2 regions of the Lautropia mirabilis genome follow, and region 2 is predicted to be linked to the other one. Evidence: predicted binding sites of a transcription regulator. Region 2 holds the regulator's gene; the other holds the start of a gene.
The links. The regulator FNR, encoded in region 2, switches genes on or off when oxygen is low (the NO sensors DNR and NnrR bind a similar motif). The targets are predictions, from matches to a motif close to TTGATNNNNATCAA.
Positions count from the first base shown of each region.

Region 1: the regulator FNR is predicted to act here: its motif matches at 12,766-12,779, upstream of ubiM (5-demethoxyubiquinol-8 5-hydroxylase UbiM).

Region 1 is NZ_LR134378.1:251,626-267,613, reverse strand. Features, by position in the region: gene EL249_RS01120 (LysR family transcriptional regulator) at 1-187, opposite strand, end outside; gene EL249_RS01115 (MetQ/NlpA family ABC transporter substrate-binding protein) at 338-1,132, shown strand; gene EL249_RS01110 (magnesium and cobalt transport protein CorA) at 1,213-2,184, opposite strand; gene EL249_RS01105 (ubiquinol oxidase subunit II) at 2,535-3,665, shown strand; gene EL249_RS01100 (cbb3-type cytochrome c oxidase subunit I) at 3,766-5,769, shown strand; gene EL249_RS01095 (cytochrome (ubi)quinol oxidase subunit III) at 5,811-6,443, shown strand; gene cyoD (cytochrome o ubiquinol oxidase subunit IV) at 6,506-6,823, shown strand; gene EL249_RS01085 (alanine/glycine:cation symporter family protein) at 7,149-8,498, shown strand; gene EL249_RS01080 (FeoA family protein) at 8,831-9,148, shown strand; gene feoB (ferrous iron transporter B) at 9,151-11,082, shown strand; gene EL249_RS01070 (FeoB-associated Cys-rich membrane protein) at 11,082-11,231, shown strand; gene ubiM (5-demethoxyubiquinol-8 5-hydroxylase UbiM) at 11,490-12,707, opposite strand; gene EL249_RS01060 (helix-turn-helix transcriptional regulator) at 13,024-14,136, opposite strand; gene EL249_RS13295 (molybdopterin dinucleotide binding domain-containing protein) at 14,400-15,380, opposite strand; gene EL249_RS13290 (molybdopterin-dependent oxidoreductase) at 15,393-15,988, opposite strand, start outside.
Region 2 is NZ_LR134378.1:2,888,541-2,904,528, forward strand. Features, by position in the region: gene EL249_RS11860 (fructose bisphosphate aldolase) at 1-611, opposite strand, end outside; gene pyk (pyruvate kinase) at 751-2,181, opposite strand; gene EL249_RS11870 (heavy metal translocating P-type ATPase) at 2,468-4,849, shown strand; partial or broken gene ccoS (cbb3-type cytochrome oxidase assembly protein CcoS) at 4,858-4,992, shown strand; gene ccoN (cytochrome-c oxidase, cbb3-type subunit I) at 5,592-7,070, shown strand; gene ccoO (cytochrome-c oxidase, cbb3-type subunit II) at 7,169-7,783, shown strand; gene EL249_RS11890 (cbb3-type cytochrome oxidase subunit 3) at 7,797-7,952, shown strand; gene ccoP (cytochrome-c oxidase, cbb3-type subunit III) at 7,945-8,850, shown strand; gene ccoG (cytochrome c oxidase accessory protein CcoG) at 8,972-10,369, shown strand; gene EL249_RS11905 (FixH family protein) at 10,578-11,186, shown strand; gene EL249_RS11910 (sulfite exporter TauE/SafE family protein) at 11,183-12,025, shown strand; gene fnr (fumarate/nitrate reduction transcriptional regulator Fnr) at 12,029-12,841, opposite strand; gene hemN (oxygen-independent coproporphyrinogen III oxidase) at 13,124-14,656, shown strand; gene EL249_RS11925 (TonB-dependent receptor) at 15,073-15,988, shown strand, end outside.

The sequences.
Region 1 (15,988 bases), 540 kb from region 2:
GGCCCTCGGCCGTGAGTGAAAGGCGCCGCGTGGTGCGCTGCAGCAGACGCGTTTCCAGGTGCTGCTCCAGCTCGGCCACATGCCGCGAGACCGCCGCCTTCGAGATGCCCAGCACCGACATCGCCTTCACGAAGCTGCCGGCTTCCACCACGGCCACGAAAGTGGACATCGCCTGAATCTTGTCCATCCGCCCTGAATCATTTGTACACGTGATGCATGATCATATGCGAAATGTGACGTAACAAACCGTCATCAGGATGGAAGAGACTTGCACAAAACCGCACAACGATGCCAGTATGGGGCCCGTCCATATCTCCAATCTACCTACTGGAACCCGATGATCAAGAAACTTGCCCGCCGCTTGACCGCAGTTGCCGTGCTTTCCCTGGCCGTTGCCGGCGTCCAGGCCGAGACCCTCAGTGTGGCCGCCACCCCGGTTCCGCACGCCGAGCTGCTGGAATTCGTCAAACCCAAGCTGAAGGCCGAAGGCGTGGAGCTTCGGGTTCGCGTCTTCAACGACTACGTGCAGCCCATCCAGGCCACGGTCGACAAGGCGGTTGACGCCAACTTCTTCCTGCATCGCCCGTACCTGGATTCCTTCAACAAGGAACACAAGACCAACATCGTGCCCGTGCCCGAAGCCGCCGTGCACGTCGAGCCCTTCGGTCTGTACTCGCGCAAGATCAAGAGCCTGAACGATCTGCAGGACAGCGCCACCGTCGTGCTGCCCAACGATCCGTCCAACGGCGGCCGTGCGCTGCTGCTGCTGCAGAAGGCCGGCATCATCAAGCTGAAGGATCCGACCAACATCCTGTCCACCTCGCGTGACCTGGCCGAGAACCCCCACAAGCTGAAGTTCCGCGAACTGGACGCTGCCTTCCTGCCGCGCGCACTGGATGACGCCGACCTGGCGCTGATCAACACCAACTACGCGCTGGCCGCTGGCCTGCAGCCCACCCGTGACGCCCTGCTGCTGGAAGGGGCCGATTCCCCCTACGCCAACATCGTCACGGCACGTCCGGACAACGCCGAGTCGCCGGCCATCGCCAAGCTGATGAAAGCGCTGCGCTCGCCCGAGACCAAGAAGTTCATCGAAGAGAAGTACAAGGGCGCCATCATCCCGGCGTTCTGATCCGCCAGGATCTTGCCCCGTCGGCCCGTCAGGGCCGCGGGGCGGCGCTGGCCCAGGCCAGTGCACAGGACGGCTGGCACCTACAGCCAGCCGACCTTGCGGAAGCGGCGATACAGGATCAGCCCGATGGCCGCCATCAGCAGCAGCGCCACCGGATAGCCCATCTTCCACTTCAGCTCGGGCATGAACTCGAAGTTCATGCCCCAGATGCCGGCCAGCGTGGTCATCATCGCGAAGATGGCTGCCCAGGCCGCCAGCTTCTTGCTCACCTCGCTCTGCTCCAGGCCGATCAGCGACATGTTCACCTGCATGGCCATCAGGATGCCGTCGCGCACCCCGTCCAGCGACAGCGTGATGCGCTGCAGGTGGTCGTGCACGTCGCGGAAGTAGTCCTGAAGCCCCCCGCCGTTCGCCGGGGTGTCGCGGCTGGTGCACAGCCGCAGGAACAGCTCGTCGCGCACGGCCGGCACCGCGTGCCGAAGCTCCGTCACGTCCTGCTTCATCGAATGCAGCCGCAGCATCATCTCGCGCGTGGGCTGCTCGCGGAAGATCTCGGTCTCGACCGATTCCAGCTGTTCTTCCAGGTCGTCCACGATGGGGATGAAGCGGTCCACCACGGCGTCAGTCAGCGCATACAGCACGAAGATCGGCCCCTGCTGCAGCAGCTCCACCTCGCGTTCGGCCCGGGCCCGCACATCCGAGAAACCGCGCCGGACGTTGTTGCGGATGGAGAGCACGAAGCGCGAATTGACGAAGATGTAAAGATCGCCGTAATGGATCTCGCCGTCGTACTGCTCGGCCACCTTCATCGTGACGAACAGCATCCGGTCGTATTCCTCGACCTTGGAGCGCTGGCCGCCGTGCAGCGTGTCCTCCACCGCCAGCTCGGGCAGGTCCAGGATCTCCTGCAGCATCAGGATCTCGGTCGGTACCGGGTCCTTCAGCGCAATCCAGGCGAATCCCTCGCTGTTGGCCAGCACGTGGGGCAGTTCGTCGATGGCGATGTCGGCCTGGCGCTTGCCGTCGGCGTAGACGGCACAGTTGATCATCATGGCGGGCGTGTCCTCGGTATCCCGGAGAGGGGCGGCGTCTGTTTGAGCGATGTCGGCGGAATCGCTATCATTGCGCCATGGTATCCGGTTCACGCCGGAGCATGGGGAAGGCCTGATACATTCCCGCGCCGCCGTCATCGGCGGCGGTCTTTTCGCCGGCATTTTACGTAGTCGCCTCTTGCTGCCGGGCTGCATGTTCGTGACGTTGCCGGCGTTGTCGCCGGGCAGGAAGCCCGTGCTGTCGCATGCGGTGTCGTTTCATCCGTTCGCCGCCCCTGCGGGGGAGGGGCCAGAGTCGCGTCGATGAAGGGCTCTGGCCTTCTGCTGGCGCTTCAGAAACCATTCCCGGCATGAAAACTGCTCACCGCCTGCCCACGTTGCTGCCCCTGCTGGCCATTGCAGGCCTGGCCGCCGGCTGCAACTTGCTCGCGCCTGATGCGTCCGGCCGCGTGGCCCAGCCCGGCAAGGACCTCTTGCTGCCCGTCACGGGGCTGATGCTGCTGGTCATCGTGCCCGTCATCGGCTTGGTGCTGTTCTTTGCCTGGCGCTATCGGGCAGGCAACGTCTCGGCCACTGGTGCACCCGACGCCCGCCGTGCCCCCTGGCCGCAGATCGCCCTGTGGGCCGTTCCGCTGATCATCGTCGTTGCGCTGGCCACCGTCGCTGTCCGCAGCATGCCCACGCCCGATCCTGTCCGCCCGCTCGTGAAGACCCACGCGCACCATGCCGCTCACGCCGGCGTCGAGCCGCTGGAGGTGCAGGTGGTGGCACTCGACTGGAAGTGGCTCTTCATCTATCCCGGGGAAGGCATTGCCACGGTCAACGAGATGGCCGTGCCGGTTGGCCGCCCCATCCACTTCAGGCTGACGGCCTCGTCGGTGATGAACACCTTCCACGTTCCCGTGCTGGCCAGCAGGGTCCGCGTCCTGCCGGGTGCGGAGAGTCAGCTTGATGCCGTCATCAACAGGCCCGGTGTCTACGTCGGCCGCTCGGGCCACTATTCCGGCGCCGGCTTTGCGGGCATGCAGTTCCGGCTTCTGGGGCTGGACGACCAGGCCTACACCGCCTGGGTCGAGAACGTGCGTCGCAGCGGTACCGGTCCGCTCACCCGCGCCGACTACCTCAAGCTGGCCCGGCCCAGCGTCAACGAGAACGTGCGTGAATACGCCAGCGTCGCACCCGACCTGTACCAGCGCATCCGTCTGCGCTGCGTCGAGGAAGACCGGATGTGTTCCGACATGATCCTGGCCATCGACGCGCAGGGCGGTCTGGGTCGCCTGGGCGTCGATGGTGTGGTCCGCGAGGCCATCAACCAGCCCGCCCACCGGGGCGAGATCACGGTCTTTCGCTCCTACGTGTCCGAGGCACTGTGCACGCCCATGATGCACGCCACCGACATGCAGGCCCACAGTCCGCTGCCTCTGCCGAAGCCCGCCATGCCGGCTGTACCCGCAGTCCCTGCTTCCCCTGCCGCCCCGTAACTGCGGTACTCTGCCTGGCCGCCGGCGGTTTCGGCGGTCACCGTGCTTTCTGGACCTCCCAGGCGTCGCCGGGCGCCCGGGCCACCTGGTAAAGATCGAGATGTTCGAGCAAGCCGACACCGTCAAACTCTTGCTGGGCCGCCTGTCTTGGGAGGCCATTCCCTTCCACGAGCCTGTTCTGCTCGCCCTCTTCGTCGCCGTCGCCCTGGGCGGTCTGGTGTGGGTGGGCAGCATGAGCTATTTCGGGATGTGGGGACGCTTCTGGCGCCACTGGGTCACCAGCGTCGATCACAAGCGCGTCGGCCTCATGTACATCGTGCTGGGCCTGGTCATGCTGCTGCCCGGCTTTGCCGGGGCGCTGATGCTGCTCCTGCAGCATGCCCGGTCCGCCGGCGGCGGCCCGGGCTACCTGTCACCGCATCATTACGACCAGATCCTTACGGCCCACGGCGTGATCATGGTCTTCTTCGTGGCCATGCCGCTCATCACGGGCTTCATGAACTACCTCGTGCCGCTGCAGATCGGCGCCCGGGGCACAGCCTTTCCGTTTCTGGGCAACCTGGGCTTCTGGATGAGCGCCTTCGGCGCCGTGCTGGTGGTGCTCTCGCTGTTTGTCGGCGGGTTCTCCCAGGTTGGATGGCTCGCGTATCCGCCGCTCTCGGGTATCGAGTTCAGCCCGGACGTGGGGATGGACTATTACTTATGGGCACTGCTGATCGCCGGAGGCGGGGCCACGCTGTCGGCCATCAACCTCATCGTCACTCTCGTGAAGATGCGCTGCCCCGGCATGGGCCTCATGAAGATGCCGCTCTTCACCTGGAGCGCCCTGTGCGCCAACGTGCTGATCATCGCCATCTTCCCGGTGTTCATGGCCGCGCTGTTCCTGCTGGCGCTGGATCGTTTCGCCGGCACCCACTTCTTCACGAACGATCTGGGCGGAAACGCCATGATCTACGTGAACCTCATCCGGGCCTGGGTCCTTCCCGAGGTCTGCGTGCTGATGCTGCCCGCGTTCGGCATCTTCTCCGAGATCACGACCACCTTCAGCGGCAAGCGCCTCTTCGGCTACACCGCCATGGTGGGGGCCACCTGCAGCGTCACCCTCCTGGCTGTCCTGGTGGGGCTGCTCCACCTTCTGCCCCTGGGTGCCGGAACCCGCACCGATACCTTCCTTGGCCTCTCGACGCTGATCTTCGCCATCCCCGTCGGGGCCATGGTCCTCAACTGGGTCTTCACCCTGTACCGGGGGGCCATCCGCTTCGAGGTGCCCATGATGTGGGTGCTCGGCTTTCTGATCATGGTTGCCATCGGGGCCGTGGCGGGGGTACAGCTGGCCGTGCTGCCGGCCGATTCCGTACTGCACGACAGCCTCTTCGTCACGGCCTTCTTTCACCACGTCATTCTGGGGTGCGTGGTCCATGCCCTGATGGCCGGCATCGCCTACTGGTTCCCGAAGGCCTTCGGCTATCAGCTCATCCCGTTCTGGGGCAGGCTCTCGTTCTGGTGCGAGTTCCTCGGCATCGGGCTCGCCATCACGCCGCTCTACATGCTTGGCCTCATGGGCGTTCCCCCCCGCATGAGCCACGTCGACGATCCGTCGCTGCAGGTCGGGTTCCTCATCGCTGCCAGCGGTGCCGGCCTTATCCTGGTGGGCATCCTGTCCCTCATCGCCCAGCTGGTACACAGCTTCATCCGGCGCCCTGCGCTGCGCGACGAGACGGGCGACCCCTGGGATGCCCGCACGCTGGAATGGTCCACCGCATCGCCGCCGCCGGACTACAACTTCGCGTTCACCCCGGTGGTGCACGAGATCGACGCCTGGTGGGACATGAAGCGCAACGGCTATGTGCGGCCCACACGCGGGTTCATTCCCATCCCCATGCCGAAGAACACGGCGGCCGGCTTCACCATCGCCGCACTCGGCGCGGTCTTCGGCTTCTGCATGATCTGGCAGATATGGCTGTTGGCCGGTGCAAGCTTCATCGTGCTGCTGGGGGCCATCATTGCCCATGCATTCAGCCATGGGCGAGGCTTTCCCATCACGGCAGCCCAGGTCGAGCGCACCGAGGCGGGCCGGACCCGGCTTCTGGCTCGTCACGTCTGAGCATCCGTTCCCGTCCATGATCCGCATTCGCCCCCTCTGACATGAGCGCAACCCTGTCCCGCCAGGGACCGGCCGAAACCGGTACCCGCCAGTTCCACCTGACGGAAGCGCATCCCCCCGAGAACGGGACGATGCTTGGCTTCTGGCTCTTCCTGATCGGTGATTTGCTCCTCTTCGCCTGCCTCTTTGCCGCCTACGCCGTCCTGGGGCGGAGCTACGCAACCGGCTTCTCCGGGGCGGACATCTTCGACCTGAAGCTTGTGGCGCTGAGCACCGCCCTGCTGCTGTGCGCGTCCTTCTCCGGCGGTCATGGCGTCGTGGCCATGCAGGACAGCGAGAAGCACGCCACGCTCGGCTGGCTGGCCCTGACCGGCCTGTTCGGTCTGACCTTCCTGGGCATCGAGATCCACGCGTTCAACCACATGATCGGGATGGGGGCCACGCCCCAGCGCAGCGCCTTCCTGTCCGCGTTCTTCGCGCTGGTGGGCATCCATGGGCTGCACGTCGCTTTCGGCCTGGTCTGGTTGATCACCCTGCTGGTGCAGGTCGGTCAGCACGGCCTCATCCCTGCCAACCGGCGCCGCATCCGGTGTCTGACCCTGTTCTGGCACTTCCTGGACGTGGTCTGGGTTGCCGTGTTCTCCCTCGTCTACCTCATCGGATCCCTGTCATGAGCGCCCCCCGGCATTCCGGCCCGCCAGTTGCGGCAGGTCGGCATCAATCTGGTCCTGACGCCATGGGGCAGCCTCCGCACGTCAGCGGGACGGACTGCAACATCGGCTTCCTCCTGGCCGTCATTCTCACCCTCATCCCCTTCGGGCTGGTGATGACCGGCGCTTTCGAGGACACGGGCACCGCCGCCCTGATCATCATGGGCCTGGGCGTCGTGCAGATCATCGTGCACATGGTCTACTTCCTGCAGCTGAACTGCCGGGCCGAGGGAAGCTGGACCCTCCCGGCGCTCATTGTCACCGTGCTCCTGGTTGCCATCCTGCTGGTGGGAACGCTGTGGGGCATGCCCCCACTTGACGGCAACGTCGTGCCGGGTTCCTAGGGATCCTCTGAACAACTCCCCGCGGCCGTCACATCCCCGTAACGGGCGCATGACTGCGTTGCCATTTGCTGTCAATAGCGGCGCTATTGACAGCAAATGTCGCCTTGTCCTGCATCCCGTTCCGTGGCGCGCCGGTTCGCGGGACTTATTCAGAGGATCCCTAGGGCAATCACCAATCCGGGCAGTCACCGTACTGCAGCAAGCGCCCGGCAAAATTGTCTAAACTCTTGCCCTGGTGCGAATTTGCATCATTCCTCAGGGCAGGGCGTTTCCCGAGCAGGGCAGGAGGCACCCTCACAGAACACATCACACAGGAGCGCAACCCGTGGAGGCACTGCAGAATTTCCTTGAATGGCTGGGCGGCTACGTCTGGGGGGCACCCCTGCTCATCCTGCTGGGCGGCACCGCCATCTACCTGTCGTTTCGCCTGCTCTTCCTGCAGGTCCACATGCTGCCCATGGCGCTGAAGCAGGCCTTCTCGCCTCCCAAGGACCACGAGAAGGACCACGAGGGCGACATCAGCCACTTCGGGGCGCTGATGACGGCGCTCTCGGCCACCATCGGTACCGGCAACATCGCCGGCGTGGCCACGGCCATCGTCTCCGGTGGCCCTGGCGCCGTCTTCTGGATGTGGATCACCGCCTTCTTCGGCATGGCCACCAAGTACGGCGAGGCCGTGCTGGCCGTCAAGTACCGCATCACCAACGACAAGGGGGAGATGAGCGGCGGCCCCATGTACTACATCGAGCGCGGCCTGGGCATCAAGTGGCTGGCCGTGCTGTTTGCCCTGTTCGGCGTGCTGGCTTCCTTCGGCATCGGCAGCTCGGTGCAGGCCAACTCGGTGGCCCAGGCCATCCAGGCCAGCTTCCACGTCGATCCCTGGATCACCGGTGCGGCGCTGACGGTCCTGACTGCCGTCGTGGTTCTGGGCGGCATCCAGAGCATCTCCAAGGCCACCTCGTTCATCGTGCCGTTCATGGCCATCGTCTACGTGCTGGGCGGGCTCGCCATCATCTTCCTCCATTACGACAGGGTCATTCCGGCTGTCGAACTCATCTGCCGTTCGGCCTTCGGGCTGGACGCCGTGGTGGGGGGCGCCATCGGTACCGCCATTCGCTACGGTGTGGCGCGCGGCGTCTTCTCCAACGAGTCCGGCATGGGTTCGGCACCCATTGCGGCTGCCGCGGCCAAGACCGATCACCCCTGCCGGCAGGCGCTGGTCTCCATGACGGGCACCTTCCTCGACACCCTGGTCGTCTGCAGCATCACCGGCATCGTGCTGGTCATCGGGGGCCTCTATGCCACCAGTGGCGACACGGGGGCGGCGCTCACCTCCCACACCTTCAATGACCTGCTCCCGGGGCCCGGTGGCTGGCTCGTCACCTTCGGTCTGGTCTTCTTCGCCTATTCCACCATCCTGGGCTGGTGCTACTACGGCGAGAAGTGCGCCGCGTACCTGGGGGGCGAGAAAGTGGTGCCCATCTACCGCGTCATCTACGTCGTGACGGTGCTGCTGGGGGCCGGTGTCAATCTGGGCCTGGTCTGGGCGGCGGCTGACGTGTTCAACGGCCTGATGGCGGTGCCCAACCTCATCGCGCTGCTGCTGCTGTCCAATGTCATCGTGTCCGAGACCCGGGACTTCATCCAGAAGCGCCGCAGCGGCGAGCTGCACTGACTCGGCAGCGTCTGCCGTCGCTGCCCCTCAAGCCCCGCCTGGCGGGGCTTTTTTGTGCCCTGGTCCGTGATTTACATGTTAATAAGCCATGAAAAATCGACGGCTTCCCGTTTTTTGATCCATGTCAATGCAAAACGGTGCGTGATTATCTCCATGATAATATCTGATAGGCATTATCAGTCTTGCTTGAAAGGTCGGCTTTCGTGGGGTAAAGTGAGGCCGATTTCGAACTGAACGGCTTTCGATCCTGTTTGCATTAGTGTGTTTTCCCAGAAGAGGAAACGAGAAGCCTTCTGCGCCAGTTAACAAGAACGGCTCAACGGATCCAGATCATGACGACCACGCTCCCTCTATCCAAGCTTCACAAAGGGGCGCATGCGCATATCGAGCGCATCGCGCCCAACCCGGTTTTTGGCGATCTGGACCCCATGGTGGGCCGCCGCCTGGCTGACCTCGGATTTTCCGATGGCGTCCCGCTGATGGTCGTTGCCACCGGGCTGCTGGGGCGCGGCCCCTTTGCCGTGCGCCTGGGCAACCAGTCGCAGTTTGCCCTGCGCGAACCCGAGGCCGCCAAGATCCTCTGCCGGGTCGTGCCGCATGGGCATGGCCACACTCTTTCTTCTTCAACCCATGCCGGGGAGGTCCGCTGATCATGGCCGAAGTATCCTCCGCCAGCCTGGCGCAGCCCGTCCATCTGGACACGGCTGCTCAGCCCAGCCGCGGCAAGGCCGCCACCTTTGCACTGCTGGGGGCGCCCAACTGTGGCAAGACCGTCCTCTTCAATGGCCTGACCGGCGCCCATGCCAAGGTGGCCAACTATGCCGGCGTCACCGTGGACCGGCGCGAAGGCCGTTTCATCAGCGACCGTGAGGTGCGCCTCATCGACCTGCCGGGCACCTACAGCCTGCGCACCACCAGCCCCGACGAGGCAGTGGCTCGTGACGTGCTGCTGGGCAAGTACGGGGTCTGTCCGGACGGCATCATCGCCGTGGCCGACGCCACCAACCTGCGCATGACGCTGCGCATGATGCTGGAGCTGAAAACCCTCGGCCTGCCGATGGTCATCTCGCTCAACCTCAGCGACGTGGCCCGCTCCCGTGGCCTGAAGATCGACGCGAAAAAACTCGGCGAACTGCTGGGCGCTACCGTGCTCGAAACCGTGGCCATCAGCAAAAGCGGCGTCATGGCCGTCGAAACCGCGGCGCTGGCGCTGCCCCGCGGTCATGCAGCCAAACTGGACCCGGTCGAGGCCGAACGCAAACTGGAGGCGCTCGACAGCAATGCCCTGTACGAACAGGTCGAGGACATCCTTGCGCAGGTGGTGCAGACCGAACTGAAGCTGCCGCCCTGGCACCGTACGCTCGACAACATCGTCATGCATCCGTTCTGGGGCATGCTGATCCTGCTCACCATCCTGCTGCTGGTCTTTCAGGCCGTCTACACCTGGGCGCAGCCGGTCATGGACAGCATCCAGGGGCTCTTCGATTCGCTGGGCGAATGGGTGGGGGCCACGCTGCCACAGGGGCTGCTGTCTGACCTGCTGGTCAACGGCGTGATTGCCGGTACCGGCAGTGTGCTGGTGTTCCTGCCGCAGATCACCATTCTCTTTGCCTTCATCCTGCTGCTCGAAGACTCGGGCTACCTGCCGCGAGCGGCCTTTCTGCTCGACAACCTGCTGTCGCGCACCGGCCTTTCGGGAAGGGCCTTCATCCCGCTGCTCTCCAGCTTTGCCTGCGCCGTGCCGGCCGTCATGTCCGCCCGCACCATCCAGGATCCGCGCGAGCGGCTGGTCACCATTGCCATTGCGCCGATGCTCACCTGCTCGGCCCGTCTGCCCATCTATGCACTGATCATCGCGGCCGTCATCCCCAACCAGACGGTGTGGGGCGTGTTCAACCTGCAGGGGCTCACGCTGTTTGCGCTGTATCTGGCCGGCATCCTGTCGGCGGCGATCACCGCCTGGGTGCTCAAATGGATGGCACGCAGCAAGGGCAACGTGCAGCAGTTCCCGCTGCTGATGGAGCTGCCCACCTTCCGCATGCCCAATTTCAAACACATCATCACCAGCCTGTGGGACCGTGTGAAGGCATTTCTGGTGCGGGCCGGTACGGTGATCTTCTCGGTAAGCGTGGTGCTGTGGGCGCTGACCAGCTTCCCGTCCGCCCCCGAGGGCGCCACCGGTGCGGCCATCGACTACAGTCTGGCCGGCATGCTGGGCCACCTGATCCAGCCGATCTTTGCCCCGCTGGGCTTTACCTGGCAGATGTGCATAGCCATGGTGCCGGGCATTGCCGCCCGTGAGGTGGTGGTGGCCGCGCTGGGTACTGTGTATGCGGTGGGCGCCGGTTCGGAAGACGCCGTGCACAACGCGCTCATTCCCATCGTGCACGACAGCTGGGGTCTGCCCACGGCCTTTGCCTTCCTGGCCTGGTACGTGTACGCGCCGATGTGTGCCTCCACGCTCGCCGTGATCCGGCGTGAAACCAAATCGGCAAAAACCACCTTCCTGATCACCTTCGGCCTGCTGGCACTTGCCTATGTCATGGCCATGATCGTCTACCAGATCACGTCGAGGATATTCTGATGATCGAGAATCTCATCGTGGCCGTCATCGTCATCGCGGCCTTTGCCTACGTCCTGCGCAAATTCATCTTCAAAAAGAAATCCGCCGCTGGCGGTGACTGCGGCACCTGTGACAAGTGCAGCGGTGGCTCGGGGGGCGGGTGTCACTGATCGTGCAGGACAGCGCCCGGGCACATACGGACGCGTTCGTGTATGCGGACGGGTTTGTGTGTCAGGGCGTACGTCCGCAGTGCCTGTTACCTGAGCATACCGGCCGTTTGATGGTGGTGTCGTGCCCCTCCTGACGTGCCGCTTCTGCATCGGGCCATGGACAACAAAAAACCCGCCTTTGTAAGGGCGGGTTTTTTGTTGAAGGGGGCACTGGTGCGCCGCGGCTGGCGGCGTGCCGCCGGTGCTGCGGTATTCCTGTCAGAGCGACCCCGTCAGCGAAGCCGCCACCAGCTTGCGGAACGGCGTGAAGCGCTGACCCAGGTGCAGCGCGGCATTGCGCAGCAGCTTGGCGGGCGCCGCCTCGGTGGTGTAGAGCGTGGCAATGAGCTTCGTGACCTCATACAGCGGCCGCGTGGCCAGCATGTGCCGCCGCTCGTAGCGGGCAAGCAGGTCGGGGCTGCCGATGTCCTTGCCGGAGGCGTGAGCCGTGCGCAGCTCTTCGGCCAGCGTGTCGATGCTGAGCAGGCCGAAGTTGAAGCCATGCGCCGTGACGGGGTGCATGCCCACCGCCGCATCGCCCACGCAGGCGAAGCGACGCGACACCAGCCGGTGCGGCATCACGCCCACCAGCGGATAGCTGTGGCGCGTGCTGGTGAGCTTCATGCGGCCCAGCCGGCCATGGTAGCGACGTGACATCTCCTCGCCGAAGGCAGCCTCGTCCATGGTCAGCAGCGGCTCGATGCGCTGGTGCGGCAGCGTGAGCACCGTGGAGGCGCGGTGCTCGCCCGTCACCGGGTCGTCGTTCATGGGCAGCAGTGCCAGCGTCTGGCCATAGTCGAACCATTCCCAGGCCACGTGGTTGTGCGGCACCTCGTGTGTCATCTGGCATACCAGCATGGTGCGGCCGAAGTCGTGCATGCTGGCCCCCACGCCCATGGCGCGGCGCGTGGGCGAGAAGCGGCTGTCGGCTGCCACCAGCAGGCGCGCGCGGTGCGTGGTGCCATCAGCCAGCAGCACCTCGGTCATCTCGCCTTCGCCCTGTGCCAGCACGCGCGTGATGGGCTGGCCCGTCATCAGCGTGATGCGGCCGTGCTCCTCGGCGGCGGCCTTCACTTCGGCATAGGCCGCGCGGCGGATGTGATGGTTGGACACCAGCCAGCCCAGCTCGCTGCGGTTGGTCAGCGTGTGGCCAATGAGCATGGCAAAGGGGGAGGAACCGTTGAACACCCGCGCATCGCGCAGCGGCGAGAAGGCCGCGCCGTCCACGTCCTGGATGCGTTTCCATAAGCCCAGCTCGCGCATGAGGGAGGCCGAGCGCTGCGTGAGTGCGATCTCGCGGCCATCGAAGGCTGCCTCGCGCAGCGCCTCTTCCGGCTGCTGCTCCACCAGACCGATGGTGAGGCTCGTATCCGCCAGGGCCCGTGCCAGACAAAGACCGGCCGGACCGGCACCGCTGATGAGGAGATCGAATTCCATGGACAGGCTCCTGAAAAAACGGGACAGGCCAGTTTAATCGACCCGCGCGATTCCTGTCTTGATGGTCATCATCAGGCGCATGGGGATGCGTCCGCCATGCCTGGGTTGCTCAGGGAGCCGCCTGAGCGGGGCATTTTCTGGTCAGCGTGTTTCCTGGATATGGCTTCTTGAGCAGTGAGTGTCCTGCTCGGGGCGTGATGGCGTTACGGCAAGCGCTGATTTTTTATTTATATATTAGTAAATCGCATGACGCTGGCAGCCTCTCCGGGGATGCGACGGCCGCGGGGACTTGTTCAGAGGATCCCTAGGGCCAGCCTCACGACCGGTTCCGCCCGCGCACCTGCGAGGGCAGATGGCCATGCACCGCCCGGAAAGCCTGCGAGAAATGCCCCAGGCTTCTGTAGCCCACGTAATGGGCAATCTCCTTCACCGAATGGCGGCCTTCCTCCAGCAAGGCCAGCGCCACCTTCATTCGCTGAAGGCGCACAAAGGTGGCCACACCCATGCCCAGACGCTCCCGGAAACCCTGCTTCAGATAGCATTCGTTGGTGCCTACCCGCCAGGCCAGTTTGCTGATGGACAGTTCGGTACCGTATTCCGCCTGGATGATGTCGATGGCGTCATCCACCGCGCGTCGCCATTGTCCCTGCCGGCGCTTCAAGGGCTGGGGCGGCAGACCCAGCCATTGGCCCAGCAGCATCAGCACCAGCCCCTCCACCTGAAGCTGCTGCGCCAGCGGCACGGCCATCAGCATGCCGGGCGTGGACAGCAGCGCGTGCAGCTGCTGCATCGGCTGCAGCATGGCGTCGGGCAGACTGCTGATGCGGATGGCCCCCGTGCCCCGGGGGCGTGGCTGCAGACATTGCTCCAGCAGCCGGCGGGCATCGTCGGCCAGGACATCATCGGCCAGCCAGCGCTCCAGCACCGGCGCCTGCATCGACACATGGCAATACGACCACGGCCCGGCGTGGATCGTGCTGTGCTGCCATTCCATCATGCCGGTCTGGAACCACAGCTCCTGAACCCCCGGGTGATGATGCTCATGCCCGCGCAGGTCCGTCCAGCTCATGCCACCACTCATCTTCAGCGTGAGGGCCACATGCGGGGCGTAGTGATGTTCCTCATAGCGTGACCGGTAGGGCAGGGCCAGCGATCCCGTGGCATCGGCGGCCAGAATGCCGCTCTCGAATACCTGAACCCCGATGTGCCCCTGCAGCCAGGGCGTCTGCGTGCCCACGCTGGCACGCCCCGCATGGCCCTCCACCGCCATCACCGGCTCCACCCCCTCGCGGAACCACCACAATAGGTGCTGCAGATAGTGCGTCAGCAGTGGGCCGCTGGAAAACGCCTCATCCTGGGGGATGAGGCCTTCCGGGCCGGGCGGGGCGCCCATGCCATCGTGCCCCATGCCGGTTACTTGTGATGACATGATGCGGTCTCTTTGTCCGATACGCCGGGATTCTGCCAGCCGATCCGGTTACGGGTGTGTGCCATTGTCGCGCAGACCGTAAGTTCGCCGGGTTGTTCTCGTTGGCAAGCTACTGTTATTGTCAGGTGGGTCATGCTCTTTGGGGCCTTCAGACGCACAAAGGCCGCCGGGGACATTCATCCCAGGCGGCCTGTTTCCTGACGGATCAGCAGGAAGGATCACGAAGCGCCGACCCCTGGAGGAGGGGCCGGGACTTCATGGCGTCACTCCGGCTTGGCGTTCTGCATCAGGAACTCACGCACGAGTTTCTTCTCTTCCTCGTTCAGCCCCGCGCGGGGGAACATGCTCTGCGTGATGCCTTGCCACTGGCGCGGCGTGAACTGTGCCGGATCGCGCGGGCCGTGGCAGACCGTGCAGCGCTGGTAGAAGATTTTCTCGCCTGGCGACATCGATGCCAAGGCTTTCTCGCGCAGTGCCGCTGCACGTTCCAGGCCGAACACGTCTTCGTCGATCTTCAGGTCGGTCTTCTGGATGATCTGCGGTGCCTGGTAGGCCTTGCTGCCACCCGGATCGGCGTCGGTGCACTTGCGCAGGCTGGCCAGGCAGGTGTTTGCCGTGGTGGCCTGCGTGAGCCCGCTGGCTGGCCGGCTGGACGTGATGAAGTTCACCAGACCGTTGTTGCAGCGGCCCTTGCTGTCCAGTTGCGGCCAGGCGCCCTCATAGATGCTGACAACCCCGGGCATGATGCGGTCGGACACCCGGGCGCCTACCACCAGCGCGCCCCGCTCGTTGTACAGCTCCACCAGATCGCCATCGCGGATGCCGCGCTTTTTGGCGTCCTGCGTGTTGATGAGCAACGGCTCGCGGGTCTGCACCGCATAGGTCTTGCGCAGCGGCTCGGCGTTGGCCATCTGCGAGTGCAGTCGCATGTACGGGTGCGGGCTGACCACGTGCACCTGCCCCTCCTTCGCGTTGCCCAGGTACTCGCCCGGCTCCAGCCACTTGGGCATCGGCGGGCAGTCCGGCAGATTCATCTTCTCGATGGTGGCCGAATACATCTCGATGCGGCCCGAGGGCGTGTGCAGCGGATTCTTCACCGGATCGGCGCGGAAGTCCCCGTGCCGCACCCAGCTGTGGGCCGCTTCCGGCGTGGGAAGCGTGACCACGCCTTTCTCCCAGAATTCCTCGAAAGGCATGAGCTTCGCGGCCGAACTGTTCTCATAGGCAGCCTGGACATAATCCATCGGCTCCAGCCCTTAGGTGAAGCCCAGCTCCACACCGCACAGCTCGGCCAGCCGCCGGAAGATCTCGAAATCGTCCAGTGCATCACCCTGCGGAGCGATGACCTGCTTCATCGCGTAGAACTTGTTGATGTTGTAGGTGCCGCCCGAGGAAATGTCGTTGCGCTCCACCGTCGTGGTGGCAGGCAGCACGATGTCGGCCCAGCGCGTGGAAGCCGTCCACCAGCAGTCCTGCACCACCACCGTGTCCACCTTCTGCAGCGCACGGATCAGCTCGTTCAGGTCCTGCTGGTGCGACATGAAGTTGTTGCCGGCGTTGTAGATCAGCTTCACCAGCGGATAGGTGTAGCGGCTGCCGTTGTGGGTGAACTCCTTGCCGGGGTTGTTCAGCATCTCGGAAATGCGCGAGGCCGGGCAGATCTTCTTGACCGCATTGCGGCCCTGCGAAAGCCCCGTGGGCGGTGTGGCGCCCGACTGCGGCGTGCCGCCGCCACCATAGTGCCAGGAAAAGCCCACACCCTGGCCCGGCAGGCCAATGTTGCCCAGCATGCAGGCAAAGTTCACGATGGCCCAATACGGCATCTCGCCATGGTGCGCGCGCTGGATGGCCC
Region 2 (15,988 bases):
TCCAGACGAGCCAGGATGCCTTTCTTCAGCGTTTCCTCGATGGCGGCACGTCCCGGGGAGTTGATGTCGACTTCCGGCTCGATGATGGGCACCAGACCGGCCGCCAGCACTTCCTCACCCAGCGCGAACTGCTGGTCGAGCACGTCGCTGATGCCTTTCTCGTTGTTCTCGAAGACGACCGAGCGCTCTTTCGTGCCGAACACGCCCTTGGCCTTGGCACGGGCCAGCAGCTCCTTCAGGCCGGGAATCGGCTTCATCATCTGCACGCCGTTGGCCTTGGCTTCCAGGCCCTTGTCGATCTTCAGGAAGGGAACGACTTTCTTCTCTTCCCACAGGTACTGGGCAGCATCCTTGCCCTGGAACTTGCCGTCGAGCGTGACCTCGAACAGGATGGCGCCCAGCACACGATCGCCATTGAAGGCGGGGCTGGAGACGATGCGCTCACGCATCTTGTGCACGAGCTCGAACATCTCCTTGTCGTTGCTGTATTCGCTTTCGTCCACGCCGTACAGCTTCAGGGCCTTGGGCGTGCTGCCGCCGCTCTGGTCCAGAGCAGCGATGAAGCCCTTGCCCTTGGCGACGCGGTCGCGTTGTTCGGTGGTGATAGACATGACGGAGCTTTCTCCTCTTGAAGGAACTTGGATGGCTGCACGGACAGCCTGCAAAGAATTTTAACAGGCAATCCGTGCGGCTACCGGGATGACCACAACGGGGAAGTCGGGCAGGACCTTCCCCGACCCGATCAGATGATCAGCTGTGGCTGCCGATGCGGACGATCTTCAGGTTGTTGGTGCCGCCGGACTTGCCGACCGGTTCGCCCACAGTGATGACCACGAGGTCACCGTGCTTGACCAGGCCGTTTTCCAGCATCAGCCGCTCCACGTCGGCCAGAACAGCCGGCATGTCATACGAGCGGTACTGCATGGCCACCGGGTGGCACTCGCGGAACAGCGTCATGCGGCGACGCGAGCTCTCTTCCGGCGTCAGCGCATAGACCGGGATGCCCGAGTCGATGCGGGTGACCCACAGCGCGGTCGAACCCGACTGCGTCAGCGACACGATGGCGCTGGCGCGCATGTGGTGCGCCGCAAAGAGCGCCGCCATGGCGATGGACTGGTCGATGCGGGTGAAGGTGCGATCCAGGAAGGCCGCATCCAGGGTGTGCGAGCGATCGGCGCGGTCGGCCTCGGCGCAGGCGGCTGCCATGGCCGTGACGGTCTCGACCGGGTACTTGCCGGTGGCGGTCTCGGCCGACAGCATCACGGCGTCGGTACCGTCCAGCACGGCGTTGGCCACGTCCGAGATCTCGGCACGGGTCGGCACCGGCGCCTCGATCATCGACTCCATCATCTGCGTGGCGGTGATGGCGACCTTGTTCAGGCTCTTGGCCATGCGGATCATGCGTTTCTGCAGCGCAGGCACCGCCGCATCACCCACCTCCACGGCCAGGTCGCCCCGGGCCACCATGATGCCGTCAGACGACTTCAGGATCTCTTCCAGGTTGCCGATGGCCTCGTAGCGCTCGATCTTGGCGATCATCAGCGACTTGCCGCCCGCTGCCCGGTTGAGCTCGCGTGCCATGTACATATCGGCTGCATTGCGCGGGAAGGACACCGCCATGAAGTCGGCCTGGAAGCCCACGGCCGTCTTGATGTCGTCCATGTCCTTGGCCGTCAGCGCGGGTGCCGACAGGCCACCGCCCTGGCGGTTGATGCCCTTGCGATCGGACAGCACGCCACCCAGGATCACTTCGCACTCGATGCGGCTGTCGGAGACGCGCAGCACCCGCATGGTCATCCGGCCATCGTTGAGCAGCAGGGTGTCACCCGGATGCACGTCGTTGACCAGATCCTTGTAGTCCAGACCGACCACACCCTGGTCGCCGGACTCGCAATGGATGTCGAAGGCGAACGGATCGCCCGGATTCAGGTTGATCTTGCCCTCGGCAAACTTGCCGATGCGGATCTTCGGGCCCTGCAGGTCAGCCAGCACGCCGACGTCGGTGCCCAGACCCACCGCCACCTCGCGGACCAGCCGGACCGTTTCGGTATGCTGCTCGGCCGAGCCGTGCGAGAAGTTGACCCGAACGACGTTGACCCCTGCCTTGAACAGTCGGGCCAGCATCTCGGGCGAGTTGGATGCCGGGCCAAGCGTGGCAACGATCTTGGTGGCACGGGGAATGGTGATCATGGCGCAGCTTCCTCCCTAATATGACGGCGTAACGTCCAGATAACCGATGGCCCGATGCCACGGCCGGAGCCGGCATGTCGCTGCACGCAGCAACGTCCGCCGGGCTCCTGGACAACCTTGCGCCCCTCAATTCTGAACCAGAAACCATTATGCTGCAGAATTTCACACTATCGTCCTGTTGATTCGTCCGGCATCGCCCCCATCTCTTTCCAGCGGGCCGCCACCTTTGTCGGATATCCCCCACACCCCATAACCGACCAAACACAAAACATTCGCCATGGTGATGGATACCGGCCGCTTCGCCATTCTGGACGACCCCGAAGAGCTGATGGAGTACGCCCGGCCTCTGACCGGCGACCCAACGCGCCAGGAAGCCATCCTGGCCGTGGACGCGGTGCACTGCGCCGCCTGCACCCAGACCATCGCCGCTGCCATCGACGACGAGCACGCCCGCATCGAGGTCAACGTGGTCTCGCGCCGCGCCCGGCTGGAATGGGATCCCGCCCGGCATGCCCTCAGCGCCCTGCTCGCCCGCATGGCCGACATCGGCTACGAGCCGCGCCCCCTGCCGCTGGACATGGTCGAGCGTGCCGATCCGCGCCCCCGCCGCCGGGCGCTCTGGCGCATGCTGGTGGGCATCTTCTGCATGATGCAGGTCATGATGTTCGCCGTCCCCCGCTATATCGGCGGCGATGCCATCCCGCCCGACCTGCAGAAGCTGATGATCTGGGCCGAGGCCATGCTCACCATCCCGGCACTGATCTTTGCAGCCGGCCCCTTCTTCACGGCGGCCTGGCGTGACACCCGGCAGGGCCGCATCGGCATGGACACCCCGGTGGCACTGGGCATCGCCATCACCGTCATCACCAGCGTGGTGGCCTTCTACCAGGGACACGAGGTCTATTTCGATTCGGTGACGATGATCATCGGCCTGCTGCTGGTGGCCCGCTGGCTGGAATCCCGCGCCCGCGAACGCGCCGCAGCCGGCCTGGGCAACAGCCTGGCACGACTTCCCGAAGCCGCCGACCGCCTGCGCGCCGACGGCAGCATCGAGCGCGTCTCGCGTCGCCGCCTGCAGCCCGGCGACCGCATCTCGGTCCCGGCCGGCACCACCTTCGCCGTCGACGGCCGCATTCTGGAAGGCCACAGCGACGTGGACGAATCGCTGCTCACCGGCGAATCCGAGCCCCAGCCGCGCGGTCCCGGCATGCCCGTCGTCTCGGGCAGCCTCAATCTGCGCAACCCGCTGATCGTGGAAGTCACCCACCGTGCCGCCGATTCCCGGCTGGCCGAGCTGAACCGCCTGATCGAGCGCGCCGCCACCAGCCGCCCCACCGTGCTGCGCACCGCCGACCGCTATGCGGGCCCCTTCCTCGTCTGCGTGCTGCTGGTGGCCCTGATCGCCGGCATCGTCTGGTGGTTCATCAACCCGGAACGCGCCCCCTGGATCGCCGCCGCCATCCTCATCGTCACCTGCCCATGCGCACTGGCGCTGGCTGCCCCCTCCGCCCTGCTGGCCACGCTGGGCGGCCTGGCGCGCCGCGGCATCATCATCGACCGCAGTGACACGCTGGAAGCCCTGGCCCGCAGCGACGTGGTGCTGTTCGACAAGACCGGCACCCTCACCACCAGCACCCCGGGCATCGAGCTGGTCGACACCAGCCCCGGCCTTTCCGGGGCTGACGCCCTGGCCCTGGCCGCCGCCATCGAGCGCAGCTCGCTGCACCCGGTGGCCCGCGCCTTTGCCGAAGCGGCGCACGCGGCCGCCTCGTCAGTGACTGCCCCTGGCACCGCCGACACCCCCGCAGCCGCTCCACACCCGCTGGCCGCACGGGCCCAGGTCCGTGAAGTCACCAACCTGCCCGCCGGCGGCCTGCAGGCCCGACTCGACATCGGCAACGCCCCCTGGAGCGCCCGCATCGTCCCCGATCAGGCATTCATCATCCTGCAACTCCAGTCATCGTCACAAGAGCACCAACCTGACGAACCCACGCGCGTTCCCTCGCCAGAACCGGATGCACATGCCGGACAACACGCGGCCGCACCCACTCTCACCCTGGCGGACACCCGCACCACAGACACCGTCGCGACGCCTGCCGCTGCCCTGCACGCCCGCTTCCGCCTGACCGAGACCCTGCGCCCCGGCGCAGCCGAGACACTGGCCCGGCTGCGTGCCGACGGCGTGCAGTGCCGCATCGTCTCGGGGGACCATGCCGATCGCGTGACCCACATCGCACGGCAACTGGACCTGCCTCCCGAGGCGCAGCGCGCCGGCGCCCGCCCCGAGGACAAGCTCGACCTCATGCGCGAATTCCAGCAGCAGGGTCGGCGCGTCACCATGGTGGGCGACGGCGTCAACGACGCCCCGGTGCTCAGCCGCGCCGATGTCTCGGTCTCGCTGGCCAGTGCCGCCCCGCTGGCCCAGCACCATGCCGACATCCTGCTGCTGTCCGAACGCCTGGATGGCCTGCTGGCGGCCCGCGATGCCGCCCGTCGCGCCCTTCGCATCGTCCACCAGAACCTGATCTTCTCCTGCCTCTACAATGTCCTGGCCATCCCGCTGGCCGCCATCGGCCTGGTACCGCCCTGGCTGGCCGGCCTGGGCATGGCCGGCAGCTCACTGGTGGTGGTGCTCAACGCACTGCGCGCCGCCCGCTGATCCTCATCATGGACATTCTCTACACCCTCATTCCCCTGTCCGTCGTCCTGGTGTTCGCCATCCTGGCTGCCCTGGCCTGGGCCGTGCACGCCGGCCAGTTCGAGGACCTGGACACCGAGGCCGAACGGATCCTGCTGGACGACGACCGGCCGTCCGCGGCGCCATCGGCCGAAGCGCCCGCCCCCACCACGGCCATGCCGAAGGCCGCTCCTCAGCCAGCCGCACCGCCTGCCGCCGGGCAGTGACACTCACGTTCAGGACAGGTTTTCCACCCGACCTTTCCGCCCGCCCCCTTCGGCCTCCCCTCCGAGCAGCCCTTCACCCGGTCGCCCTGCCCTACACTGTCGCACGGACAATACGTCTTTCACGTCTTTTCACATCGTGCCCAGCGACGACTTCCAGCCGTCCAGCGGCTTCACGCGCGCGCTGCGCCCTCGGGCGGACCTCACTTGACTTATATCAAGGCGATCTTTCAGATATAAAACATCATAGCCAGCAAGGGATTTTCTGAGCAGTTCGTGCAGGCTCGCGCATTCTTTCGCTAGGAGACATCCGCTCCAGCGTGGAAACGCTCCAGCCGCTGCCCGCATTTCTCCGAATATCACCGACAGGCCCATAGGGTGGCCTGGACAGGCGCCGCTCTCACCTATCGAGGGCAAGCAGTCTGTCCAGGCCTCCTTTTTTCATCGCCGTCCGCAACACTCATCGCGCCTCTGGCGCGTCTTCGCCGGCTTACTACGACATGACTACATCACCCCCCATCGCGTGGAACGACCGCGTCGTCCGCCAGTTTTCCATCATGACCATCGTCTGGGGCGTGGTGGGCATGACGCTGGGCGTCTACATCGCCGCCGAGCTTGCCTTCCCGGCGCTCAACATGGGCATTCCCTGGCTGAGCTTCGGCCGTCTGCGCCCGCTGCATACCAACGCGGTCATCTTCGCCTTCGGGGGCTGCGGCCTCATGGCCACCGCCTACCACACGGTGCAGCGCACCTCACAGGTGCCGCTGTTCGCGCCCAAGCTGGCCGCGTTCTCCTTCTGGGGCTGGCAGGCCGTCATCATCGGCGCCATCATCTCCCTGCCCCTGGGCTACACCCAGTCCAAGGAGTACGCCGAGCTGGAATGGCCCATTGACCTGCTGATCGCTGCCGTCTGGGTGGCCTTCGCCATCGTCTTCTTCGGCACCATCGTCAAGCGCAAGGTCAAGCACATCTACGTGGCCAACTGGTTCTACGGCGGCTTCATCCTGGCCGTGGCGCTGCTGCACATCGTCAACAACATCTCCATTCCGGCCGGCTTCATGAAGTCCTACCCGGTCTATGGCGGCGTGCAGGACGCCATGGTGCAATGGTGGTATGGCCACAATGCGGTGGGCTTCTTCCTCACCGCCGGCTTCCTGGGCATGATGTACTACTTCGTGCCCAAGCAGATCGGTCGCCCCATCTACTCGTACCGTCTGTCCATCGTCCACTTCTGGGCGCTGATCTTCACGTACATGTGGGCCGGTCCGCACCACCTGCACTACACCGCCCTGCCCGACTGGACCCAGTCGCTGGGCATGGTCTTCTCACTCATCCTGTTCGCACCGTCCTGGGGCGGCATGATCAACGGCATCATGACCCTGTCGGGCGCCTGGCACCGTCTGCGTGAAGATCCCATCCTGCGCTTCCTGATCGTGGCCCTGTCCTTCTACGGCATGTCCACCTTCGAAGGCCCGATGATGGCCATCAAGACCGTCAACGCGCTGTCGCACTACACGGACTGGACCATCGGTCACGTTCACTCCGGCGCGCTGGGCTGGGTCGGTCTCATCACCATGGGCAGCCTCTACTACCTGATCCCGCGCCTCTGGGGCCGTGATCGGATGTACAGCACCAACCTGATCGAGCTGCACTTCTGGCTGGCCACCATCGGCATCGCCCTGTATGCCATCGCCCTGTGGGTGGCCGGCGTCACCCAGGGTCTGATGTGGCGCGCCCTGGAGCCGGACGGCACGCTGACCTACACCTTCGCCGAGTCGGTCAAGGCCAGCTTCCCGTACTACGTGGTTCGTCTGATCGGTGGCGTGCTCTACCTCAGCGGCATGATCGTCATGGCCTACAACGTCTGGCGTACCGTGCGTGGCGACACCAAGGCCTCCGCGCTGCCCGCCACGGTCGAGACCAGCACCCCGGTCACCCCCGCTGCTCCCCAACTGAACACCGCCAGCCAGAGCCACTGAACCGGCAGGCGCCCTGCCCCGCAGAACCTTCCGTGTGCCGGTCTCCGGACCGGCACACAGGGCAGCTGCGCGCATAAAGCCTCTTCGAGGAAGCTTCGATGAAACTCTCACACGAACAAATTGAAACCAACCCCTGGCTGATGATCGTCCTGATCGTGCTGGTGGTGTCGGTCGGTGGCCTGGTTCAGATCGTGCCGCTCTTCTTCCAGCGTTCCACCACCGAGCCGCTGCCGGGCATGACCCCGCCCAGCGCGCTGCAGGTGGCCGGCCGCGACATCTTCGTCCGCGAAGGCTGCTACAACTGCCACTCGCAGATGGTCCGTCCGTTCCGCGCCGAAACGCTGCGCTACGGCCCCTACTCGGTGGCTGGCGAGTCCGTCTGGGATCACCCCTTCCAGTGGGGCAGCAAGCGCACCGGTCCGGACCTGGCCCGTGTTGGCGGCCGCTACAGCGACGACTGGCACCGTGCCCACCTGCACAACCCGCGTGACGTGGTGCCCGAGTCCAACATGCCCGCCTACCCCTGGCTGGAAGAGACCCCGGTCGACCAGAGCAGCATCGTCCGTCACATGAAGGCACTGCGCAGCGTCGGCGTGCCCTTCAGCGACGAGTCCATCAACGGTGCTGTCGAGGAGCTCGAGGGCAAGACCGAACAGGACGCCCTGATTGCCTTCCTGCAGGGTCTGGGCCGCGTCCGTCCGCAGAACCAGTAATGGAGGAACGGTCTTGGATTTCAACGTGATCCGGGGTGTCCTCACCCTGGTGTTCCTCATCTTCTTCCTGGGCGTCATCGTCTACGCCTGGTCCAAGAAAAACAAGGCCCGCTTCGATGAAGCGGCCATGCTTCCCCTGAACGAACCCAACGAGAGAAAAAATGGCTGATTTCGTATCCGACTTCTGGTCATACTACGTCATCGTACTGACCATTCTCAGCCTGCTGTTCTGTCTGTTCGTTCTGATCGCAAACAGCCGGAAACCCGCCCCCACGCCGGACAACACCACCGGCCACGTCTGGGACGGCGATATCCGTGAGGCCAACAACCCCCTGCCCCGCTGGTGGATGGGCCTCTACCTGATCTGCACCTTCTTCTCCATCGGCTACCTGATCTACTACCCAGGCATGGGTGACTTCAAGGGTGCTGGTGGCTGGACCTCGATCGGCCAGTACCACGAAGAGCGCGCCCAGGTGGAAGCCACGCTCGGCCCCATCTACGCCAAGTTCGCCGGCCAGTCGCCCGACCAGCTGAAGACGAACCCCGAGGCACTTGCCATCGGCCAGCGGCTCTTCCTGAACAACTGTGCCCAGTGCCACGGTGCCGATGCCCGGGGCAGCCGCCACTTCCCCAACCTGACCGATGGTGACTGGCTGCACGGTGGTGATGCCGAGACGATCGTCGAGACCATCACGGAAGGCCGTCACGGCATCATGCCGCCGCAGGCAGCTGCCTTCGACAGCCCGGCTGACATCGAGAACACCGCGCAGTACGTGCTGTCGCTGTCCGGCTCGGCCACCGACCCCGTCAAGGCCCAGAAAGGCAAGAAAGGCTTCCAGGTCTGCGCTGCCTGCCATGGTCCCGACGGCAAGGGCAATCAGGACGTGGGTGCCCCCAACCTCACCGACCGCATCTGGCTGCACGGCGGCGGTCTGAAGGGTGTCATGCACGCCATCAACAATGGCTTTGACAGCCAGATGCCGGCTCACAAGGACCTGTTCACCAAGGAACAGATCGATGTGCTGGCTGCTTACGTGATGTCGTTGTCCAACCCGAAGAAGAACTGATCCCGTGGAACCCGAAACCCGCGTCATCCAAGTCCATCGCAGCCGCTCGACGACCGGCACAGGCAAAGCCAAGACAGCGGCTGCACAGGCTGCCGCCAACGAGGCTAGCAAGGAAGGAGGACTGTTCTCCAGCTACTCGGCGCGGGTCAAGATCCAGCCCCGCTCGGTGCGTGGTCGCTACGACAATCTCCGGATTGCCGCCGTGATCATCACCCAGCTGGTCTTCTACGGGCTGCCCTGGTTGCAGTGGAACGGCCGTCAGGCCGTCCTCTTCGACCTGGACGCCCGCAAGTTCCACCTCTTCGGGGCCGTGCTCTGGCCGCAGGACTTCGTCTATCTGGCGGGCCTGCTGGTCTTCTGTGCCCTCACCCTCTTCTTCGTCACGGCCGTGGCCGGGCGGGTCTGGTGCGGCTACTCCTGTCCGCAGACGGTCTACACCGAGATCTTCATGTGGATCGAGGCCAAGCTGGAAGGCGACCGCGCCAAGCGTCGCAAGCTTGATGCCGCCCCGATGTCCTGGTACAAGTTCCGCGTGCGCGGCACCAAGCACCTGCTGTGGGTGCTGCTGTCGCTCTTCACCGGCTTCACCCTCATCGGCTACTTCGCCCCCATCCGCGATCTGCCTGCCCAGATCATCGGCATGGAACTGGGTCCGTGGCAGTGGTTCTGGTTCCTCTTCTACGCCTTTGCCCTGTGGGGCAACGCCGGCTTCCTGCGCGAGCAGGTCTGTACCTACATGTGTCCTTACGCCCGTTTCCAGGGCGCGATGTTCGACAAGGACACGATGATCATCACCTACGACAAGGAACGGGGTGACCCGCGCGGCTCGCGCTCCAAGAAGGCCGACCCCAGCGCCCTGGGGCTGGGCAGCTGCATCGACTGCGGCCTGTGCGTCGAGGTCTGCCCCACCGGCATCGACATTCGCGACGGCCTGCAGTACCAGTGCATCAGCTGCGCCGCCTGTGTGGACGTGTGCAACGACGTCATGGACAAGATGTCCTATCCGCGTGGCCTCATCCGCTACACCACCGAGAACGCGCTCGCCAACCACCTCGACACCAAGGCCACTGCCAAGCGGGTGCTGCGCCCGCGCGTGCTTGCCTACGCGGCCCTGCTGCTGGCACTGGCCGGCTTCCTGGTCGGCTCGCTGGCCACCCGCAACCCGCTGCGTGTCGACGTGATCCGCGACCGTGCCTCGCTGGCGCGCTTTGCCGACAACGGTGATATCGAGAACACCTATACCCTGCAGCTGATGAACGCCAGCGAGCGCCCCCTGGTGCTGGAGCTGAGCGCAAGCGGCCTGCCCGGCCTGCGCATCGCCGGCCAGAACCGCATCGAGGTGCCTGCGGCCTCCAACCGCCTGGTGCCCATCGCCCTGCAGCTGCCGGCCGACACCGACCAGCGCCCCGGCTCGCATCCCATCAAGATCGAGGTCACCCCGGTGAACCCGCCGGATCAGACGGATGGCCCCAGCGCTTCGGCACGCCACGAAGACAGCATCTTCATGGTGCCCCGCTGATCTCCGGCTTCACATGGATTCACGGTTGCACCCTGCACCGTGAATCCTGCCGGAATTAATATCCCATCAGGGCGGCCACTTCCCTATCGGCCGCCCTTCACGAGCAGCGGCCCCAGGCGCAGCGCCACCCATCCCAAGTCACGGCCGCGGCAGATCCCCGATTCCTGTACCCCGGGTACGTATCGCCCCCTGCCCCACCTCGATCATCATGAGCAGAACCGAACAGCCCACCACCCTGCCCTCGCAGCCTGCCCGGCCCGTCAAGGCCTTCTCGCAGCCGCTGATGTGGCTGGTGGTCGGCATCCCCGCTGCCACCGTGGTGGCCGGCCTCTTCACCCTCTGGATTGCCATTCACGGCGCCGATACCCCGGTGGGCAGCGACTACGTGAAGCAGGGACTCAGCGTGACACCCGACACCCGCCGCGAGGATCGCGCCCGTGAGCTGGGCGTGGCCGGCACACTGGCCATGCACACCACCCCGGGCAACATGCTGCTGGTTGAGCTGACCCTGGTCCCCAACGGAGCCGACATCAAGCCCACGCGCCTGCGTCTGCTGCACCCCTCCGATCCGAACAACGACCTCGCCATCCACATGCTGCCTGCCGGCGATGGCCACTGGCATGCCCGGCAACCCATCACCTGGGCCCCCGGCACCCGCTGGCATATTGCCCTGGAAGGTGAGGACTGGCGCCTGCCCATTGCCGGTCTTCAGACCCTTGAAAGCCTGCGTGCCCAGCCCTTCGACGCCAACAAGTCCACCGCTCCGGTCCTGCAGGCGCCGCGGACCCTGCCCGCAGATTTCCGGCCGAAGCAATGAACAGCGCCTGGCCCCTGGTCTCGGCCGCCCTGCTGATGGGCGCAGGAGGCAGCCTGCACTGTGTCAGCATGTGTGCCGGCCTGCAGCGCATGACCCTGCGTGGCATCCCGGTCATCACCGTGAAGGGAGGCGCTGCCACGTCCCGGACGTCGGAAGACGCCCCCCACCCGAGTGCGGCCGCCAGCGCCCCGAACGCACTCAAGGCCACGGCGGCCTCCGCCATCACGCCGGACAACGGCAGCACCGCAGCCCCCAGCAGCGCTTCGCTGGCGCGACGCCTTGCCCTCAAGCTGCCCGACGCCCGCTGGTGGCGCTTTCAGGCAGGTCGCGTGCTGGGCTACAGCCTGCTCGGCCTGGCCGCCGGCGCCATCGGCCAGCAGGTCCTGGCCGCCGCCTACTGGCAGCCCATCTTCGAATCAGTCTGGGCCGGCCTGAACGCCCTGCTCGTCCTGCTGGGCCTGAGCCTGCTGGTGCTGGGGCGCGAGCCCCTGTGGCTGAGTGCGCTGGGTAGCCGCCTGGCATCACGCACGCCGCTGGCCCCGGGGCGTCGCACTGAGTGGCTGCGCGGCATGCTGTGGGCGCTGCTGCCCTGTGGGCTGCTGTACACCGCGCTGGGAACCGCCATTCTGGCCGCCACCCCGCTGGGCGCGGCCGCCGTGATGGCTGCCTTTGCGCTGGGCACCAACCTGGGCCTTTTCCTGGTGGAGGCAGGTGCGCGCAACCTGCTGGGCAACCGAGCCCCACAGGTGGCCTATCGGCTCAATGGCATCTTGCTGATCATGCTGTCAGCCGCCGGTCTGGCCGCTGCCCTGGCCGGGCACGCCCATCCGTACTGCTGACGCTTACTGCGAGCTCTGCGACTCCGACCACGGCTGGTGGATGCGCATCAGCGCCACGCGCCGGGCGTTCTCGGGCGACATGTCGGTCGCCAGACCGGACTCGGGCACGCCGGAAAGCACGCGCAGCCGATCATGCGAGATGATCTGCATCTTGCGCTGCTCCACCGAGATGACGCCCTGCTCCTGCAGGCGCGACAGCGTGCGACTGACCGTTTCCAGCTTCAGCCCCAGATAGTTGCCGATTTCCTCGCGGGTCATCCGCAGGATGAACTGGCTGGAAGAAAAGCCGCGCCGCATGAAGCGCCGTGACAGCTCCAGCAGGAAGGCGCCGATGCGCTCCTCGGCCCGCATGGTGCCCAGCAGCATCATCAACCCCTGATCCCGCACGATCTCGCGCGAGATGATGCGATGAAGCCGCTGCTGCAGCGGCGGGAAGCGCCGGCCGATGGATTCCAGCTCCGAGAACGGCACCACGCAGACATCCGCGTCTTCCAGCGCCACCGCGTCGCTGTGGAACGAGCCCCGGCTGATGGCGTCAAAGCCCAGCACGTCGCCCGGCATGGGGAAGCCGATGATCTGCTCGCGCCCGTCGGGCGACAGCACCCGCGACTTGAAGAAACCGGCACGGATGGGATAGATGGCGTCGAAGGGATCGCCCGCCTTGTACAGATAGGAACCGCGCCGCACCCGGCGCCGCGTCTTGACCATGCCCGCAAGCTGCTCCATGTCGGCAGCGCTCAACCCTTCCACCAGGCACAGGTCATGCATGCTGCACGACATGCAGGAAGCATGCCCGGATGCAGCCTGGGCAGGCACCGTGGATTCAGCCGTAGGAACGTTCTTCAAGGGAAGGACCTCTGGTCAGGCAACGAGCGTACACGCTGCGCGCAGCGTGCAGGAAGGAAAAAACAGACAGATAACCGAAAAAAATACTCTCCCGACGCGTCCAGCCCACCCATCGGGCCAGGCCGCGCGGCTATCGTCGGATGACAACACATGAAAGGCGACGACACCACCCCAAGAGCCGCGCCTCAGGGATTATAAGTGTCCGTTGACCAGGATCAAAACCACCAAGTCACGTTCATTCATGCTTTTTGTATGGACAGCATGCCGACACTCGAACTGATTCGCGTTTTCGACCAACCGGGGCCCAGGTACACCTCCTACCCCACGGCGGATCATTTCGCCGAGGCCTTCGACGCCGAGAAACAGGCCTGGTGGCTGGACAACCGCACCCTGCGCCAGCCGGGGCAGCCCGTTACCGTCTACGTCCACATCCCCTTCTGCGAGTCCATCTGCCATTATTGCGCGTGCAACCGCATCGGTACCCGAGACCATGCCAGAGCCGTGGCCTATCTGCAAACCCTGAAACAGGAAATCCGCCTTTATGCGGCGCACCTGCATCGGGATGTCAGGATCTCGCAACTTCACCTGGGCGGTGGCACCCCCACCTTCTTCAGCGACGAAGAGCTGGCTGAACTGCTGAACACGCTCGACGCCGAGATCGGCCTGCAGTCCCAGGCCGAATGCTCCATCGAGATCGACCCCCGCACGGTGGACAACACCCGGCTCACCAACATCCGGCGCATGGGGTTCGACCGCATCAGCCTGGGCGTGCAGGATCTCGATCCCAAGGTCCAGGTCGCCATCCACCGCATCCAGCCTGAAGAGATGCTGGTGGGCCTGATGGAACACGCCCGCACGCTCGACTTCAAGTCCATCAACATCGACCTCGTCTACGGCCTGCCCAAGCAGACGCTGGAGACGCTGGCTCATACCCTGGACCGCATCGCTGCCCTGCGCCCGGGCCGCATGGCCATCTATGGCTACGCCCATCTGCCTGAGCGCTTCAAGGCCCAGCGCCTCATCCATCGCGAAGACCTGCCCGACCAGGCCATGCGCATGGCCATGGTGCAGCTGGCCATCCAGAAGCTCAACCAGGCCGGTTACCGCTACATCGGCATGGACCACTTCGCCCTGCCCGACGACGACCTGGCCGTCGCCCTGGAGCGCGGCACCCTGCGCCGCAACTTCATGGGCTACACCGCCATGCCCGGTGACGACCTCATCGGCCTGGGCGTCTCGGCCATCAGCGCCATCGGCCCCAGCTACTCACAGAACCACCGAGAGCTCAAGCCCTGGCGCCAGGCCATCGAAGCCGGGCGGCTGCCCACCGCCCGCGGCATCGAACTTCGTGGCGACGACACCCTGCAGCGTGCCGTCATCATGGAACTCATGTGCCAGGGCCAGCTCGACTTCCAGTCCATCGGCGACCGCTTCCTCATCGACCCGCAGGAATACTTCCGCCACGAACTCGAGGGGCTGCAGCGCTTCATCGAGGCCGGCCTCGTCCTGCGTGACGAAAGCGGCATCCAGGTCACGCCCGTCGGCCGCTACTTCCTGCGCAGCATCGCCATGGTCTTCGACCGTCACGCCCAGCTGCGCCGCCGCCAGCGTGAACAGCAGCGCCTGCTGGAAGAGACTGGCGCCACCCCGGTGGCCGTCGAGGCACGGCTGGCTGCAGCTGCCGATGCCGGCCGCGCCGGCGCCAACGACGATGACGCCGGCACCCCCGCCCGACGCGTCATCCCGCTGCACGACGAGCGGCCGGGACTCACCCTGGTCAAGTAACCAACCGTCCGCATCCCGGGCGGCAGCAAGGCCGCCCGTCTCCAGTCCCCCTTGACCCAAGGGGGACTGACACTCTGCCGCCCTCTTCCAGGGCCTCCTTTCCCATGGAGGCCTGACATCCTGCCTGGCGTCCCATCTCAGGCGCCCCAATCCCACGCGCACCATCCCACGCGCACCATCCCACGCGCACCATCCCACGCGCTCCATCCCGCACTCGACCATGCCCACAGGCCATGCGCCCGCCGGGCAATGGCCGGACAACGGCTGCGCAATAGCTGTGCAATAGCACCTTGCTCAACCAATACACCCAAATATCGTACTGATCATTACTTTCATTACTATAATTGCCACGCGCAGCGTCATCTGGTCTGCGCTGCACACCTCAGACCCCCATCCCAACCCTATCTTCCCCCATCATGCACAACGCCAAGGCACTTCCCTTCGCGCTTCTTCTGTCGACCCCGCTGGTCGCCCCTGCCCACGCCCAGGAAGCCGACCGCGCCACCCTGCCCGCCGTGAACGTCGTCGGTGCCCAGGATGACGGCTACACCACGCCCGACGCCACCAGCGGCACCAAGACCAACGCCCCGCTGCGCGACGTGCCGCAGACCATCAACGTCGTTCCGGCCCGTGTCCTGGAAGACCAGCACGTCAACTCCATGCAGGACGCCCTGAAGAATGTGCCCGGCGTGTCCTTCTCCCACGGTGACGGCCAGCGTGACCAGGTCTCCATCCGCGGCTTCTCGGCCATTGCCGACCAGTACGTCGATGGCTTCCGCGACGACGCCCTGTACTTCCGCGACCTCTCCAACATCGAGCGCGTCGATGTCATCAAGGGCCCTGCCGCCGTCCTGTACGGCCGTGGCTCCGCCGGCGGCCTCATCAACCGCATCAGCAAGAAACCCGGCAAGGACATCACCGCCGCCAACCTCAGCCTGGGCTCATGGAAGGACCGCCGGCTGGAAGCTGATCTGGGCCGCGCCAATGGCGACCAGAGCCTGTCCTGGCGCCTCACCGGCGCCATCGAGAAGGCCGACAACTACCGTCAGCAGCAGTTCCTCGACCGCAAGGCCATCGCGCCTTCCGCCCAGCTCAAGTTCTCTCCTGACACCCAGGTGCTCCTGCAGGCCGAATACCTGAATGACCGTCGCGTGACCGACTTCGGCATCCCCGCCTACCAGGGCCGTCCCGTGAACGTGGATCCGGGCACCTACTACGGCGCCGCCAACGCCCGCGATGCCGACTACACCCACACCACGGTCCATGCCTATACCGGCGTCGTCACCCATCGCATCAACGACACCCTGTCGCTGCGCAACGCCACCCGCTACT